3 regions of the Protofrankia sp. BMG5.30 genome follow, and region 3 is predicted to be linked to each of the others. Evidence: riboswitches for the same ligand, from Rfam matches in the RefSeq annotation. Region 3 holds a riboswitch; each other region holds the start of a gene.
The links. Region 3 has a riboswitch for cyclic di-AMP ahead of BL254_RS02700 (C40 family peptidase). Riboswitches for the same ligand answer to the same signal wherever they lie in the genome.
Positions count from the first base shown of each region.

Region 1: another riboswitch for cyclic di-AMP. It lies ahead of BL254_RS19380 (transglycosylase family protein); the one in region 3 lies ahead of BL254_RS02700 (C40 family peptidase).
Region 2: another riboswitch for cyclic di-AMP. It lies ahead of BL254_RS29420 (C40 family peptidase); the one in region 3 lies ahead of BL254_RS02700 (C40 family peptidase).

Region 1 is NZ_MOME01000039.1:71,008-76,115, reverse strand. It holds gene BL254_RS19390 (LLM class F420-dependent oxidoreductase) at 201-1,115, shown strand; gene BL254_RS19385 (NUDIX hydrolase) at 1,288-1,788, shown strand; gene BL254_RS19380 (transglycosylase family protein) at 2,021-2,344, opposite strand; cyclic di-AMP (ydaO/yuaA leader) riboswitch at 2,448-2,624, opposite strand; gene BL254_RS19375 (glycosyltransferase) at 3,593-4,900, shown strand.
Region 2 is NZ_MOME01000019.1:53,239-58,346, reverse strand. It holds gene BL254_RS12545 (S1C family serine protease) at 1-383, shown strand, start outside; gene BL254_RS12540 (peptidoglycan-binding protein) at 522-1,223, opposite strand; gene BL254_RS29420 (C40 family peptidase) at 1,705-2,430, opposite strand; cyclic di-AMP (ydaO/yuaA leader) riboswitch at 2,434-2,602, opposite strand; gene BL254_RS12530 (cold-shock protein) at 3,103-3,543, opposite strand; gene tkt (transketolase) at 3,857-5,108, opposite strand, start outside.
Region 3 is NZ_MOME01000005.1:224,959-230,834, forward strand. It holds gene BL254_RS02690 (MarR family winged helix-turn-helix transcriptional regulator) at 1-119, opposite strand, end outside; gene BL254_RS02695 (PHB depolymerase family esterase) at 376-1,026, shown strand; gene BL254_RS02700 (C40 family peptidase) at 1,442-2,413, opposite strand; cyclic di-AMP (ydaO/yuaA leader) riboswitch at 2,602-2,772, opposite strand; gene BL254_RS02705 (4-hydroxybenzoate 3-monooxygenase) at 3,424-4,581, shown strand; gene BL254_RS02710 (hypothetical protein) at 4,591-4,965, opposite strand; gene corA (magnesium/cobalt transporter CorA) at 5,566-5,876, opposite strand, start outside.

The sequences.
Region 1 (5,108 bases), on a different contig from region 3:
ACTGGACGCCTGGGACGCGGGCGGGCTTCCTGGCCGCGCACCCTCCGAGGTATCCGTGCGGCCGACGGCTGGTGGCCACCTGCGAGCGATGTACCGCATGGTCACGTAGGCGGCCGTGAAGTTACTGAAAGTAATCAGTCTCACCGCGTCCGGCGATACCGAGCCTACTGATGATCATATATGAGCGAAAGCAGGATCCGATGCGTGTCGGGATATACCTGGACGATCAGGGGCGGTCACTGGACGCGGTCGTGGCGGCGGCCCGTGACGGGGCGAAGGCCGGCTTCGCCAGCGCCTGGATGACCCAGTTCGGCGGGTGGGACGCGCTCACCGCGCTGGCGGTCGTGGGCCGGGAGACATCCGGTATCGAGGTCGGGACAGCGGTGGTGCCGACCTATCCCCGCCATCCGCTGGTGCTCGCCAGCCAGGCGCTGACGGTGCAGGCGGCCGTGGGCAATCGGCTCACCCTGGGTATCGGGGTGAGCCATCGGCCCATCGTCGAGGGCCAGTTCGGCTACTCGTTCGATCGGCCCGTGGCGTACCTGCGGGAGTACCTGTCCGTGCTGGTCCCGCTGCTGCACGGGGAGAGCGTCACCCACCAGGGCGCGTCCCTCACCGCCGTCGGCGCCGTTGACGTGCCGGGCGGCAAGCCGCCGTCGCTGCTGATCGGCGCGCTCGGCCCCGCGATGCTGCGGACCGCCGGTGAGTTCGCCGACGGCACGGTCACCACGTGGACGGGCCCGGCGACCCTCGCCGACCACATCGTGCCGACGATCACCCGAGCCGCCAGCGCCGCGGGACGGCCGGATCCTCGGGTGGTGGCGCTCAGCTTCGTCTGTGTGACCGCGGACGCCGACGCGCGCCGGGAGTGGGTCGCGCAACGGTTCGCCATGGTCGGCCAACTGCCCAGCTACCGGGCCGTCCTCGACCGGGAGGGTGTGGACGGCCCGGGGGAGACGGTCATCCTCGGTGACGAGGCGTCCGTCGAACGGCAGATCCGGCGGCTGGCGAGCGCCGGTGTCACCGAACTGGTGGCGCAGCCGATCGGCTCGGCACGGGAGCAGGCGACAGCGACCGACCTGCTCGTCGCGCTCAACACGCCGCCCGCCGGCTGACCTGGTGGGGGCGAGCTGGCCGGCAGACGGATCCGAGAACTGGCATCCCGCTGGCTCTCCCGTCCGGTGGAACGCCGATCCTCCGCGCCGCACGCGAATACAGTCGTAACGGCTGGGTGCGGGGGTGGGCGGACGGAGTCGGTTGTCGCTGCCGGAAGGAGTTGCCGCAAAGGTGAGTGGGTTGTTGGAGGACGGGGAGGCACAGCCGGTTCTCACCCGGGAGCTGAGACTCGCGGCATATGTGGTCTGCATCCGGGACGGTAAAGTGCTGCTCGCGCGCTTCGCCGGCGCGGGTCAGACGTTCTGGACGCTGCCCGGCGGCGGGCTCGATCACGGGGAGGATCCGCTTGCCGCGGCGATCCGCGAGGTCGAGGAGGAAACCGGATACGACGTCGTGATCGAATCCCTGCTCGGTCTAGACTCGATACGCCGGAACTTTCAGCGTGCGGTGGGTGTAGAAGCCGACCAGCAGACCCTGCGGGTCATTTACGCCGCCCGGGTGGTGGCCGGTGAGCTTCGCTACGAGGTGGGCGGTTCGACTGACCAGGCCGCATGGGTCGATCTTGAAGGGGTCCATGCTCTCGAGCGGATCGATCTGGTCGACATAGGGCTGGAGCTCGAACGCAGCCGCCCACCGCTCGGCCGGGTGGACCGGGACCGCTTCCGTCTCTGAAACCGGTCAGGAGTCACAGCCGGGCGCCCGGTGGAGATCCGACCGAAGTCCGATCTCCACCGGGATGACGCCGACTCCCCGGGACGAACCAGATGGTTACCTGGGGCACGGGCCGTCCGGGTCTACCGGATCAGCGAAGCCGGTCCGGTGGGAGGCCCGAGCATGAAACCAGAAACAGAAATGGAAAGAGCAGGGAAAGAACAAAGAATGCGGCCGTGCCGTCGGTGGACGGTCAGCCGATCTTTCCGGACCAGCAGTGCTTGGACGCGTACCACGGTCCGGTGCCCTGCTGCGAGTAGAGGATACGAGCGCGTTTCCACTGCTCCTCGGGGCTGGCCTGYTGCGGCAGACCGGACCCGCCGACACCTCGCCAGGTGGGTGGCAGGAACTGGAACAGCCCACCGGCGCCGATCTCGTTGACGACGCGCGGATTGCCACCGGATTCACACTGTGCGATGGCGGAGAGCACCTGGTCCGAGGCCGGTGCCGCGTTTGCTGGCTGGGATACCGCGACGCTGCCGCCGATGGCTGCGACAACAGCCGGAACGGCGATCATCGCGCGGGTGCGGGTCCTGATTCCCACGCGGTTACGCCGCCTGCTGTGCCTGGTCGCGCCGTCACGCGTATGTCCGTCACGAGTACGTGTCTGGGACATGATGATGTCCTTCCCCACGCCTGCGAGGTGAGCTGTCGGGTTCGGGCTGGGACTGCCCGGCCGCGTTCCGCGGCTTCACCCCAAGGACGTCCGATGCGCGACGCCCGCAAAAATTGGTTCCCCCGCTCCTGCCATTGGTTTGGCTTCCGTCGGCCGGGGCAGGATTCGGCGTGTCGCCCGACGGGTGCCTTCTTCGCGAAGGCACGGCGCAGACCATACGCACGGGTCCGACCTGGAAAGCAAGAGGGGACGGACGGCCGTGAAGATGAGCACACCTTATTTCTGATGTTGATTGTCGCACCGGTCATCCGGTAACGCGCGCGCCCGCGCGCTCATTATCTGGACGGGCATGTGACGCCGGCGAAGCGTGGCGATATCGTCACGATTCCGGCCGGGTGTTCCTGCGCGCGGCGTGGATGGTCGGGCCGAATTCGTGACCGCCGGTACCACCGTCACGGAAATGTTCATGGAAATGAACATGGAAATGCCCGTCGGAAGCTCGCCGAAAATGGCCGGGGAAGGCGGTCGAGACGATCGTGGAAGGCCGTGACAGTGGCCGGAGGGGTGCTCTTCGACGCAGCCGTCGCATGGCCGGAAGCGCCGCGCGGAGAAAGCGCTTGCCGGGGGCTGGCGGCGGTGTGGAAGGCGTGTATCGTGTTCGCCTTGCTCGCGCCGCTGTACCCGCCCGCGCCCGCCCGTGCCGTCCGGGCGGCTCGCGCGGCCGACGCGTGTACCCGATGCGCGCCAAACCCGTCACCGGAAGGAGCCCGGGGAATTCGATACCGCGCCGCCGTTCCCCTTGTCATCCCTGTGCCGCCGCTGCCAGGCCTGCCCTGGCACGTCCCGCGGGGAGGGCTGCCGGAGTGTTGACGAGTGGAGGCCGTTCGCGGCCTGCCCTGGCACGTCCCGCGCCCGGACGGCAGGGATGCCGTCCGGGCGCGGGACGCCGTCTACCCGCGATCTTCCAGCGGCCTGCCTGTGACCTTCCCGAGGCGACGCGACGCCGGCCGGGTGCCGCGACGCCGGGTGCCGTGGCACGGGCATCATGACCCGGAGGATTGGGACATTGACAGGTCATGGTGGGAGGAACTGACCACACAGCCGTGTCGACGGGCGCGTGCGGCCGGCTGATTTGCGAGGCTGACCGGCATGATGACGCTGGCGGCGTGCGCGGTGCTTTCGATGCTGGTCTGGCTGGTCCTCGCGGCCGGGCACGGAATGTTCTGGCGGACCGACACCCGGCTCGACGCCGCTGCCACCGGCGCGGCCGGCGGGCCCGAGCCGCCCGGCGGCTGGCCCGCGATCACCGTGATCGTGCCGGCCCGGGACGAGGCCGAGATGCTGCCGCACACCCTGCCGGCCCTGCTCGGGCAGGACTACCCGGGACGGTTGCGGATCTTGCTGGTCGACGACTCCAGCGACGACGGTACCGGCGATGTCGCCCGCGTCATCGGCCGGGCCGCGGGTGCTGGTGACAGGCTGACGGTCGTCGACGGCCAGCCGCGCCCGGCCGGCTGGGCGGGCAAGGTGTGGGCCATGGAGCAGGGCGTGCGCGCGGCCGGGCCCGACGCGCGGTGGCTGCTGTTCACCGACGCCGACATCGCTCACGGCCCGCACTCGGTGACCCGGCTGGTCCGCCACGCCACCGGTCGCGGGCTCGACCTCACGTCGCTGATGGCTGTGCTGCGCACGAGCAACCGCTGGGAGCGGCTCGTCATCCCGGCGTTCGTCTACTTCTTCGCCCAGCTCTACCCGTTCCGCCGGGCCAACCGGCCGACGGCGCGCACGGCGGCGGCGGCCGGCGGGTGCGTCCTGTTGCGCCGTGCCGCGCTGGAACGCGCCGGTGGGATCGCCGCCATCCGCGGCGCGGTCATCGACGACTGTTCGCTGGCCAAGGCCGTCAAGCGCGGCGGGGGACGGATCTGGCTGGGCCTGGCCGACCGCGGGCCCGGGGGTGTGCGCAGCGTCCGCCCGTACCCCGGGCTCGCCGACCTGTGGAAAATGATCTCCCGTAGCGCGTACACCCAGCTGCGGCATTCGCCCGTGCTGCTCGCCGGCACCGTCGTCGGCCTGGTGCTGACCTACCTGCTGCCGCCGGCGGCGGCCGTGATCGGGCTGGCGGGGGCTCTCGCCGGTGGCGGTGACGCCGCCGGCGCGGGCACCGGGGGCGCCGGGGGCACGGCCGCGCTGGTCGCCGGCATCGCCGGGCTCGCCACCTGGGCGATCATGACTGCCACCTACGTCCCGATGCTCCGCTACTACCGCCAGCCGGTGTGGACGGCCGTGGCCCTGCCCGCCATCGCCGCCCTGTACACGCTGATGACCGTGGACTCGGCCGTGGCGCACTGGCGCGGCCGAGGCGCCGCCTGGAAGGGTCGCGCCTACTCGCCGTCAGCCTCGTCCGCATCGTCAGCCTCGGCCCCGACGGTGGGCTCCGACAGCGCCACCGGCACCTGACCGTCCCAGCCCTTCCCCGCCGCCGCCAGGCGGGCATGCTCGTGCTGGCTCTCCCTGCCGGGCATCTGCGCTGATCGTGCTGCTCCTGGCGTCGCCGTGCCTCCCGCGCCCGCTCCGAGGCGTCGAGCGGCCCGACCGCCCGGGCTCCGCGCCAGCCGTGCCGACCGCGCCATGCCGGTCACGCTGGCCGGATCGCGGTGGCCGGCCG
Region 2 (5,108 bases), on a different contig from region 3:
GGATCGGGCTCGGGCTCGCCGTCCCGGTCAACACCACCACCCGTCGCATCCTCACCGCGCTCATGCGCGACGGCCGGGTACGGCGCGCCTACCTGGGGGTCGCCAGCACCCGGGCACCGCTGCCGCCACACCTGGCCGAGCGGTTCGGTCGGCGGCACGGGGTGCGGCTGGCCGAGGTCGTCGCGAACAGCCCGGCCGGTCACGCCGGCCTGTTCGCCGACGACCTGGTGCTCTCCGTCGCCGGACAGCCGGTCGCCACCCCGGGGGACCTGCAACGGCTGATGACCGAGGACACCATCGGCCGCCCGCTCGAACTGACCGTGTGGCGGCGCGGCGCGCTCGTCGACGTCATCGTCGTCCCGCAGGAACTGGCGCTGACCTGACGGCCGTTGTCCAGCGGTACGCACCGTCCGCGGGCGGCCCCGGCCTGGTGGGCCAGGGCCGCGGCCGCCCGCGGACGGTGGCGCCCCGGGCACCCGAGGGAGGGGGAGGTACCCAGGGCCGTCAGTAGCACCCAGCTGTCAGCCGCATGGGAACAGCTGGGCGTAGGTGCGGGCGCCGACTATTCCGTCGGCCACGAGGCCGTGCTGCCGCTGGTAATCCTTCAGCACCCTGGTGGTCCGCGGACCGAATATTCCGTCGACCGCGAGAGAGTATCTTAGATCGGTCAGCCGCTGCTGTACCCTGGCCACCTCGGTACGCAGTTTACTGCCGTTTCTCACGGTCGCCGCGGACGATGGGACCGAACAGTTCCGGCTGGTGTAGCTGATCCCGCTGACGGCCGGGACAGGGGTGCTCGACCGTGTTTTCGCCGCGCTCGCCGGGCTGGCTTTCACCGCCGCCGCGGCGGTGTTTCCCCGCGTCAGATAACGATGGTAGGAACCATTGGTGTAGGCGCTCCAGGCACGCACGCCCTGGCTGTCGCACACCTTCTTCGCAGCCCACGCGTTGGTGGCCGGGTCGTAGAGGCTCCTACCCGCCAGCCAGCTCGCGTGGACCCGCGCGTTGATCTGCCAGAGCCCGCGGGAGTCCTCACCGCGCGCGTTACGCGCCTTGGCGTTGCCACCGGACTCCGCGAGCGCCACCGCCACCCAGGTGCCCAGCGGCACCCCTCGGCAGCTGGGCAGCCCCGCGTTCGCGGCGACGCGGGCGATGGTCGTGTCGGCGACGACGGCGGACCCGGACGTCCCGGCCGCGCTGGCCGGGGCCGCGGTCAGCATCATTCCAGCCGTCGTCCCGATGAGCCCGACGGTGCCCGCTAATGCGGCGCCGTTGCACCGACCGGGTTTTCTGTGCCTTCCCCTGGCCATAATCAGACTCTCACCTAAAAGTATCGTCGAAAGGATCGCCTGTTGCCGGAAATTCCGACACAGTACTCCCTGGGGACAACTCGAGAACTATATTTCCCGAGTTCTCTCCCAGCCGCTTGGAAAACGTTATTCGGGTAGCCGAACAGGCCGTTTACCGCATTGTTTCAGGAGGCTCCGGTGTCGCCCACAGGGCGCCAAAAGGGTAATTCAATGCGCTTCTACGGGCGTTTTTCGAACATCTGGAACGGGAGCCAAAAGAATCCGACGAGGTTCCGGGAAAAACTGTCCGGAAACAACCGGGAGAAATTTTCGTGGCGTCCACCCGTGGTTTCCCGCGCTGTCCGCCCGGGGCTCCTGGACACCCCGTGGCCGCCAGCCCGGCCCGGGTGGCCGGTCACCTGATACGGCCGACCAGATAGTTACTGGTGTAGACCTTCTGGAGCCGGACCACGGCCCCGGTGTGCGGGGCGGCCCACATCATCCCGTTCCCGGCGTAGATACCCACATGGTGGATGCCTCCCGGCCGGCCGAAGAAAATGAGGTCACCGGGCTGCCGAGCGTTCTTCGACAGCTTCTGGGAGGCGTTGTACTGCGCGTTGGCCGTCCGCGGGACGCTGCGGCCAAGCTGCTTGTAGATGTACTGGACGAGGCCGGAGCAGTCGAACGCCCGCGGCCCCTTGGCACCCCACACGTACGGCTTGCCGGCCTGCTTCGACGCCAGATAGACGAGCTTCGCCCCGAAGCCGCTGGCGGAGGACGTCGAGAAACTCACCGGTTGCGCCGCCAGCGTGCCCGTGCCCGTGGTGGCGGCCGGGGTGACCGTAAAGGCGGCTGACCGGGYAGCGTTCGTGCTGGTCGTACTGGTCGTGGCGGCGTCGGTCCGGCCAGTCCCGCCCGTATCCAGGCCCCGGTCGTTCGCCAGGGCCGGCGAGGCCAGCCCGGAGAGGGCGACAGTGCCGGTGGCCGCGGCGGCGACCGCGGTACGCGCCGATATCCGGCCGAGGGTGGAGCGGGTCGTGGGCGCGCGATGACGACCGCGTCTGGGGCCGGGATTGGGATTGGGATTGGGATTGGAATGATGTACGGCAGCCGGACCTGAATTCACCTGATGTGCAGGCAACGCTGATCCTTCCCATACGCCTGCGAGGTTAGCTGTCGGGTTCGGGCCGGGAAGCCCGGTCGACGCGCGGATACACGCGGCCGACTTCACCCCAAGGACGGCCACTGTGGTGGCGGCGTCCGGCGGAAAGGTGGGTCCCCCGCTTCTGTCCTGACGATCGCTAGTCGGAAGACACCGGACCGTGGACAGAACTCGGCGTGCGGTCCGGTGCTGTTGAGAGCCCGGCCAACGTAGCGAACTACTTTCGGTAGTCGCAAGCGGCGGTTTTCTCGGCATGTCGACGTATAGCGCTCACTGTGCGTATCATTTACGCGTGCCGTCTCAGGACGACTGCCGAGACGGTACAAGCTGGCCGCAGCGTGACGGCGCTACACACCGCTTCCGTGGATAACCGGTGCGTATCGTGCAACAGCCGACGCGGACCGGCAACAACATTTTTTCCGCTGTTGTGTTTCTGTGTTTCGCAGCCGGGCAGGCGGATCGCCCGCGGGTAGGCGAACCGGCCAGCCGGAGCAACGTCACAGATCCGGCCGTACGCACGGTGTGGTCAGTGGTACGGCCGGCGCAGCGTGGCCAGCCGTGTGGCCGGCGCAGCGTCCGGGCAGCAACGACGTGCCCGGGCACCGGCGCGGGTCGACAGATTCCGGGCCGGCAGGGGCCCGGGCGGGCCGGTTATTGGGACTCGACCCAGCCGCGCGCCTGCGCGAGGGTGGTCAGCCGCTGCCGTATCTGGCTTATCTGGCCGCCGGTCAGGGTCGGCACCGACTCGATGAGCGTCTCGGTCAGCAGGTGCCGGAACTCCCCGACGGTGAGGACGTCGCACATGTCGTCGTCATCGGCGTCCGAACGCCCGTTGGCCGCGCTCGGGGAAGCCAGGGGACGCGCTGGCGCCGGACGGGCCTGGGCCCGACGGGCCAGGCGGACGACCGACGCCTTCGGGCCCCTGTCGCTTTCCTCCGCCTCGAACTCCACCAGCGTTCCGGGCTGGAACAGATGCTTCTCATCTTGAAGATCGTTTGCATGCATGAAAATATCGTCGCCGCCAGCGTCGGGCGCTATGAAACCGTAGCCACGAACCCCGTCGAAACGCAGAATCCTACCGGTACCCACCACGTCTGCCCCTGTACAACCTCTGTGCCAACCAGCTCTGTACCCAGTCAACTGCACACCAGACGAACCTGTGCACAACCAAACCCCAGGATCGCTCGCACGACCATGGGGCCTGTTCACCGTCTCAGGTGCGCACAGCCAGGTCAAGCCGACACCCGGAGCGCAAAACAACCGACAACAACCGACAACGATCGGCAGGGAACGATCGCGGAAACACCGGGACGGGCCGTCGGCCGACCGGCTCCCGCGGACTCCCCCGGGAACCAGCCGGCCGTCGACATCGTGACCGAAATCTTCGGATCCGGATCCTCGCGGTCTACGCCGGGTCACCAACAGCGCTGACGGCGGCCAGGCTCTGCCTGGCGGCACTGACCACCGCCTGCGGGGTGAAACCGAACTTGGTCTGCAACGCCCGCAGCGGGGCGGACGCGCCGAAGGTCCGCATACCGATGATCACCCCGTCCGGGCCGGCGTACCGTTCCCAGCCGAGCGTAGCGGCCTGCTCGACCACGACCCGCGCGCGGACCGCCGGCGGGAGCACCTGGTCGCGGTACTGCGCGGGCTGCCGCTCGAACAGCTCCCAGGACGGCAGGCTGACCACCCGGACGCGCACCCCCTGCGCGGTCAGCTCCTCGTGGGCGGCCAGGGCCAGGTGCACCTCGCTGCCGGTACCGATCAGGATCACCTCGGGATCGCCGTCGGCGGGGTCTACCAGCACGTAGCCGCCGCGGGCGAGCCCGGCGGCGTCGGCGTAGCGGGCCCGGTCCAGCGTCGGCAGCGCCTGCCGGCTCAGGACGAGCGCGGCCGGCTCCTGCCGCAGGCCCATGACCACCCGCCACGCCTGCACGACCTCGCTGGCGTCACAGGGGCGGATCACCAGCAGGCCGGGGACGGCCCGCAGCGAGGCGAGCTGCTCAATCGGCTGGTGCGTCGGCCCGTCCTCCCCGACCCCGATGGAGTCATGGGTGAACACGTGGATGACCGGCAGCTCCATCAGCGCGGACAGCCGCAGGGCACCGCGGGCGAAGTCGGAAAAGATCAGAAAAGTCGACCACAGCGGCCGCAGCCCGGACAGGGACAGCCCGTTGGCCACCGCGGCCGACGCGTGCTCGCGAACGCCGAGGTGCAGGTTGCGCCCGCCCGGGCTGGCGGCCTGGAAGTCCCCGGCGCCGTCGACGGTCAGCCGGGTCTTCGTCGACGGGGCGAGATCGGCGGAGCCGCCGACCAGCCAGGGCACCCGGGCGGCGACGGCGTTGAGGACCTTCCCGGAGGAGTCCCGGGTGGCCAGGCCCTTGTCGTCGGCGGGGAAGACGGGGATGTCGGCGTCCCAGCCGTCGGGCAGCTGCCCGCCCCAGATCAGGTCGAGCTGGCTGGCAAGATCGGGATATGCCTCCCGGTAGCGGTCGAGCAGGGCCAGCCAGCTGTCCCGCTCGGCCCGACCCCGCTTCCCGACACCGGCGGCGAAGTGCTCGTACACCCCGTCGGGGACGAGGAAGTGCGCGTCCGGCGGCCAGTTGTAGAACCGCTTCGTCGCCCGGATCTCCTCCTCCCCCAGCGGCTCCCCGTGC
Region 3 (5,876 bases):
AGAACCGTCCCGGAGTCGTCGGCGATGGCCATCCGGAAGCGTTCGGCGCGCCGGCCGAACACCGACAGCTCGTGTTCGATCTTGATCAGTCGATGGTCGAGTTCCTGACCACTGTCCACTTCGGCCTCACCCCTGTTCCGGCAGCCGTATGCCCCGCAATCCGATGTTGTCGAGATTCTGGTGGATACACCACGTCAACGAACGAGCTGTGCCGTGGTTGCCATACCGGCCATGCTTGTTTGACTACTTTTAGTGATCATTCGGTGTCGCAAGCTGGTCGGGTGTGAGGCAGCACACTCCGGGTAGGTCCCGACTTGCCCACGACGCGAGGCGAATCTGCCGAATCGACGGCTCCTGGTGTGGTTCGGTTGTCTCGTGGTGTCGAATCCGCTGAAAGCCGGGAAACAGCTATGGGCCAAGAACCGCAAGCGGGTACTGATCATCGGTGCCGTGCTCGTGGTCGCCTGGATCTACGTGTCCCGTTCGGGTAACCCGGACACCGAGCGGGCAAAGATACCGGCGGGGTACCTCTCCGCCGAACGCGAGCTCGCCGTTCATGCCGACGCCGACCCCGGCAAGCCGCTGCCGCTGGTCCTCGTCCTGCATGATGACAACAGCGACGCGGGCGCGATCGAAAAGATCACCGAGGCCTCGACGCTCGCCGACCGACGGGACTTCGCCGTGGTCTACCCGGAAGCCGTGGACGGCGAATGGAGGTTGGACGATCCCCAGGGCGCGGACGTGCAGTACCTGCGTGACGTCGTGCGCTACGTGTCGCAGGAGCGGTCGAAGATCGACCAGTCCCGGATCTACATCTGGGGCCTTGGCGAAGGTGGGCGTGCCGCCCTCGCGGTTGCCTGCGCGGCGCCCGGCAACGGGCTGAAGTTTGTCGCCGTCGCGACGGTGGGGCCGGTCGGGCAGAGCCCGAGCTGCTCGCCAGAAACCCATGTCCAGCATGTCGATGGGGCGTGGAACGAACGGGTCACGCGCGCTCTGTGGGACTTCTCCAGGCAGTTCAAGGCGTAGGAGCGGGCGGTCCCGGTGGTCGTCCGCCATGGCTTGGGGAACTCGCGGAGGAGGCGCCTGCGGGGAGCTTCGGTCTCGGCCGGGCATCCGGTCGGTGGGAGGGGGCGGCTCCCGCCGACCGACCGGACTGTGGGGGGGGTCCAGTACGACCGGCCGGCGGAAGCCTCTTGTTCCGCCGGGCTTTCCGAGCTGGGGGGGTTGGCTCGGTCCGACCAGCGGAAGTCATCATCGCGGGATGCCGCCCGCGGAGTGCCGCCAGGTCGGTGTCGACATCGACCTGGCGGCAAGGTTCACGCACAACCGGAGGGGGAGGCTGTGTGGGAACCCGCCTGTGAATTGTGTTTATAAGGTTTGGTTATCAGTACACGAAGCCGTGTACTGATAACCAGCTGCGGACGCGGGCTGATCGGTTCAGTCAGAGAACCCGGCCGACAGAATACGACGTGGTGTAGATGMACCTCAGCGAGACGACGTCGCCTGACTTGGGCGCCACCCACATCTTACCATCGCCCGCATAAATACCAACATGGTAGATATTACCTGGCGTGCCGTAGAAAATCAGATCACCCGGCTGCTTGTTGTACTGCGATATCCGGGTGGTCGCCTCGTACTGTCCCTCGGCGGTGCGGGGGAGGTTGCGTCCCAACTGCTTGAAGACGTACTGGACCAGCCCCGAGCAGTCGAAGGTGTAGGGGCCCTCCGCGCCGTAGACGTAGGGCTTGCCGGCCTGCTGGGCCGCAAGATACACCGACCGTTCGCCGAACGAGCTGGCGGCTGCGAGTGCGCCCGAGATGGCGCTGCTCACGGCCGAGCCACTGACGCGGGCAGTCTGGAAAGGCCGGGGCGCCGGGGTATTGGGGATCACGGTCAACGTGCCGACGTTGGTCGACCGTGTCGACCGCAGAGCGTCGGTTCCGTCGAAAATCGCGGTGACCTGCGTGGTGGTGAGGACCTTGGCAGTGTAACTGGTGAAGCCCTGCTCGTTGGTGTAAAGGTGCTTGAAGGTCGCCCATCCCTCCGGCAGCTTCACCTGGACCTTGACGAGCTGGTTGGCCAGCGGCGCGTGGGTGACCGCGTCCTCAAGATGGAATCCCACCTCCACCGGCTGGTCTGCCTTCACGGAGACGTCCGGATTCGTGACTTTGAGCACGACACCGGTCTTGGGATGCAGGTCGGTCTGGTCGAGCACCTGACTGGTGACCGATCCGGAACCGTCCGTGGACAGCGGATTGATGGTGGAGGTGCGCAGGCTGGCCAGCGATGCCTGGCTGCCGAACTGTGATCCGAGCGTTATGGGCGAGGTGACGGAAGCATCGTCGGAATTTGAGTCGGCCGTGGCACATCCGGCCAGGGCGACACCGGACACCGCGACGGTACCGGTGGTCATCACGGCGACAGCGGCCCGAGCTCGCGAGCGGCCCGTTCCGGACTGCTGCGTGGGCGCGCGATGTCGGCCACGTGTCGGGCGGTCGACGTGCCGGTCGATCTGCTGCCGGCGGGGTGACGACGAAGCCGTCTGCGACGAACGCGATCGTAGTGCCGGATCAGGCTGCACATCATGCGRAGACAAAGTTGTGATCCTTCCCGTTCGCCTGCGAGGTGAGCTGTCGGGTTCGGGCTGGGCTGCCCGGTGGGTCGCGCGACCATCGCGCTGCGCACTTCACCCCGAGGACGACACCGCGGTTCGGTGCCGCCCGGTGGAGGATGGGTCCCCCGCTCCTGCCCTGGTGACGACTCGGAGGGAACACCGGGACCGCGGGCAGGATTCGGCAGTTCGGCCCGGTGTGTCGTGACGTCGGCGCGAGACTAGTTCATARGGATGGCGCTAGTAAACACTAGTCCCTCACAACTACCCCAAGTAGTTGTATGAAGTGTCATAGCCGGCTGTTCTACCCCATCCTCCTTCGCCGGCCGGGGCGGCGTCGGGTGCGACCAGCTGGCTTGTGACCTTCGGTCGCCCGGCTGACGTGCCGCTTTCCGTGACTTGCGGGATGCGGAGGATGACAATACGCCATAGCGGCGGCAGATGGTCGGCTGGGGGCCTTCGGGCACGGATAGTCAGCAATATCGCTACTTTGAGTAGCGATCAGCACTATCCGCCAACAGCACTCTGCTCCTTTTGCGAAAATTATCCGGTTTGTTGGTGTCGGGTTGTCGGCCTCCTGACGCGTGTCGGAATGTGACGTCGTACTCTGGCAGTGCCTCGCCCGGATCGGTTCGTCCGGGTCAGTCATGTGATCAGGGCAGCATGACGGGTGATCAGGAATCGTGTCGATGCTCCCGGGGGAGGCGCTCGCCGTGACGCGCTCCGCTCCGGGGTCCGCACCGGACGGGCACGGCGCGCTCCAGCCGGGCGCGTCTGCCTCGCGGCCGCGTCCTCGCCGGGTGGGCYTCGTTGTGATTGGCGCGGGTGTCGCGGGCCTGGTGGCGGCGGTCGTACTGGCTCGTCGGGGTATCGACACGCTCGTGCTCGAGGCCGCCAGCCGGGCCAGGGTGGAAAGCCGTCCACGTGCCGGGCTGCTCGGGCCGGCGGCGGTGGACGCCCTGGAGCGCAACGGGCTTGCCGACGGCCTGCGGGCCGAAGGTGCGCCACACCACAACTGTGAGTTCCGGCATCGTCGCAGAGCGTTTGTCGTCGAGTATGCTCGCCACGCGGGCGGACACCATCACGTCGTCTACCCGCAGCAGAAGCTCGTCGCCGACCTGGTTGCCGCCTACCTTGCCGCGGGTGGCGTCATCGAGTTCGGCGTCACTGACGTGATGCTGGACGCGCTGACCTCCGACCATCCCGCCGTCTCGTTCGTCACGGCCGACGGGCAGCGGCAGACAGTGGAAAGCCGTTTCATCGCGGGCTGCGATGGTCATCACGGCGTTTCCCGCGGATCGATCCCCGAGGGCGCGTTGCGCCACATCCGACAGCGTGACAGCGCATGGGCCTGGCTCGCCGTCCTGGCCGCGGTCACCCCGTCCACGGATAAGATCATTTATGGGGTCAGCCCGCGGGGATTCGCCGGCCACATGCTGCGTGACCACCGGACAAGCCGCTTCTACCTACAGGTGGAGGCCACGGCCGACGCCGCGGACTGGCCGGCCGAGCGGATCTGGGAGGAACTGCACGCCCGGCTCGCCGTGGACGCCGACTGGCAACTGGCGGAAGGGCCGTTGCTGGAGCCGCCGAACGTCATCACGATGGACTCGGTCTTCTACGAACCGATGCGGTTCGGACGTCTCATACTCGCCGGGGACGCCGCGCGCCGGGTACCACCGGCGGCGGCCAAGGGCGCCGGGCTCGCCATCGTCGACGGTGAGACGCTCGCGCTCGCGGTGGCGGCAGCCCTGCACGACGCGGACGAACGTCCGCTGAACGCCTACTCCGAGGTGTGCCTGGGCCGGGCCTGGCTGGCGCAGGAAGCATCGACGAAACTTCTGCAGCTGGTCAACGTCGAACTCGCCGACCCGTTCGCCCGGCGCCTGCAGGACGTTCGCCTGGACCGGCTCCGAACCTCACCGGTCGCCGCCGCCGAATTCGCGGACCACTATCTCTCCCCTCGTTAGGGCGTGTCGTTACTGGTGGCGGGTGCGGGGGGGCGGCCGGCGGGAGAGCAGACCGGAGGTCTGTAGGACCTGGAGTTCGATCGCGAGTTCGTGGACCTCCGGCGGCAGCGAGCGATGGCTGGCGGCCAGAGCGGCCAGGGCGGTCTGTGTCCGGTCCGCGAGGCTGTCCAGAGCACGCTGGTGCGTACGCATCTGGGCGCGCTCGTCCTGAATCGCGCGCAGCGTCTCCTCCTGCCAGCGCCGGGCACGCATCAGGTCCTCGCTGGCGCTCGCGGCCTGCCGCTCGGCGTCTTCCAGGCGTCCGAGCAGGTGGTCGAGCTGCTCCAGCCTTGCCGCGAGCTCTGCGACAAGGTCGTTGCGGACGGTGTTCATCGATGGGGTCATCGGCCCGCGCCGCCCTCGTCGTGGATGTGCGGGACGACGGCGCGCTGGCTGCCGGCGCCAAAGGTACGGCCGAGGATCGGGAGCCGCCGCCTGCCGCCGAGCGAGGATCGGGAGAACCGAGTAGGGAACGGCCCCCTGTGAAAGCCCGACACGATCCATTACGGTAGCTGACAGCGTGGTCCTCGTGAATCCCGACGGGGAGGTCGCGCCATGGGACAACCGGTACAATACGATCGAATCGTACAATTGGTCGTATGGCTGGCCACATGTCATGAGGCCAAGTTGGCCACATGACACGGCTGGTCGCGCGGATTGCCCGCCGGACGCGGCGGCTGGTCGGGCCGTCCTGCATTACCTCTTCTTCTCTGTCTTCTCTTCGGATGCCGCTGGACGGCCGCTCATGGTCCGGGCGGGATCGGGCGGGCCGTGAGCGGCCCACCGGGAAGGATTCCGGATTCGGCGGGAGCCCGGCCCGGCCGCCGATCCGCATGGCCGCCGATCCGCATGGCCGCCGATCCGCATGGCTGGCGATTCAGCACCGGAGCCGGTGGGCGGCGGGGCCGTCCCGATCCGCGCGGCCGAGGGCCCGGCGGGTTCGGCTCAGAGCCATCCGTTCCGTTTGAACGCCCGGTACAGGAAAAAACAGACCGTCGCCATCAGGCAGAGGACCGCCGGGTATCCCCAGACCTGGCGCAGTTCGGGCATGTGCTCGAAGTTCATACCGTAGATACCGGCTATCGCGGTGGGTACCGCGGCGATGGCGACCCAGGCGCTGATACGGCGCATGTCCTCGTTCTGCGCGATGGTGACCTGCGTCAGGGTCGCCTGCAGTATCGAGGAGAGCAGTTCGTCGAACCGGGCGATTCGCGCGGTGACCTCCTCAAGGTGGTCGGCGACGTCCCGGAAGTACG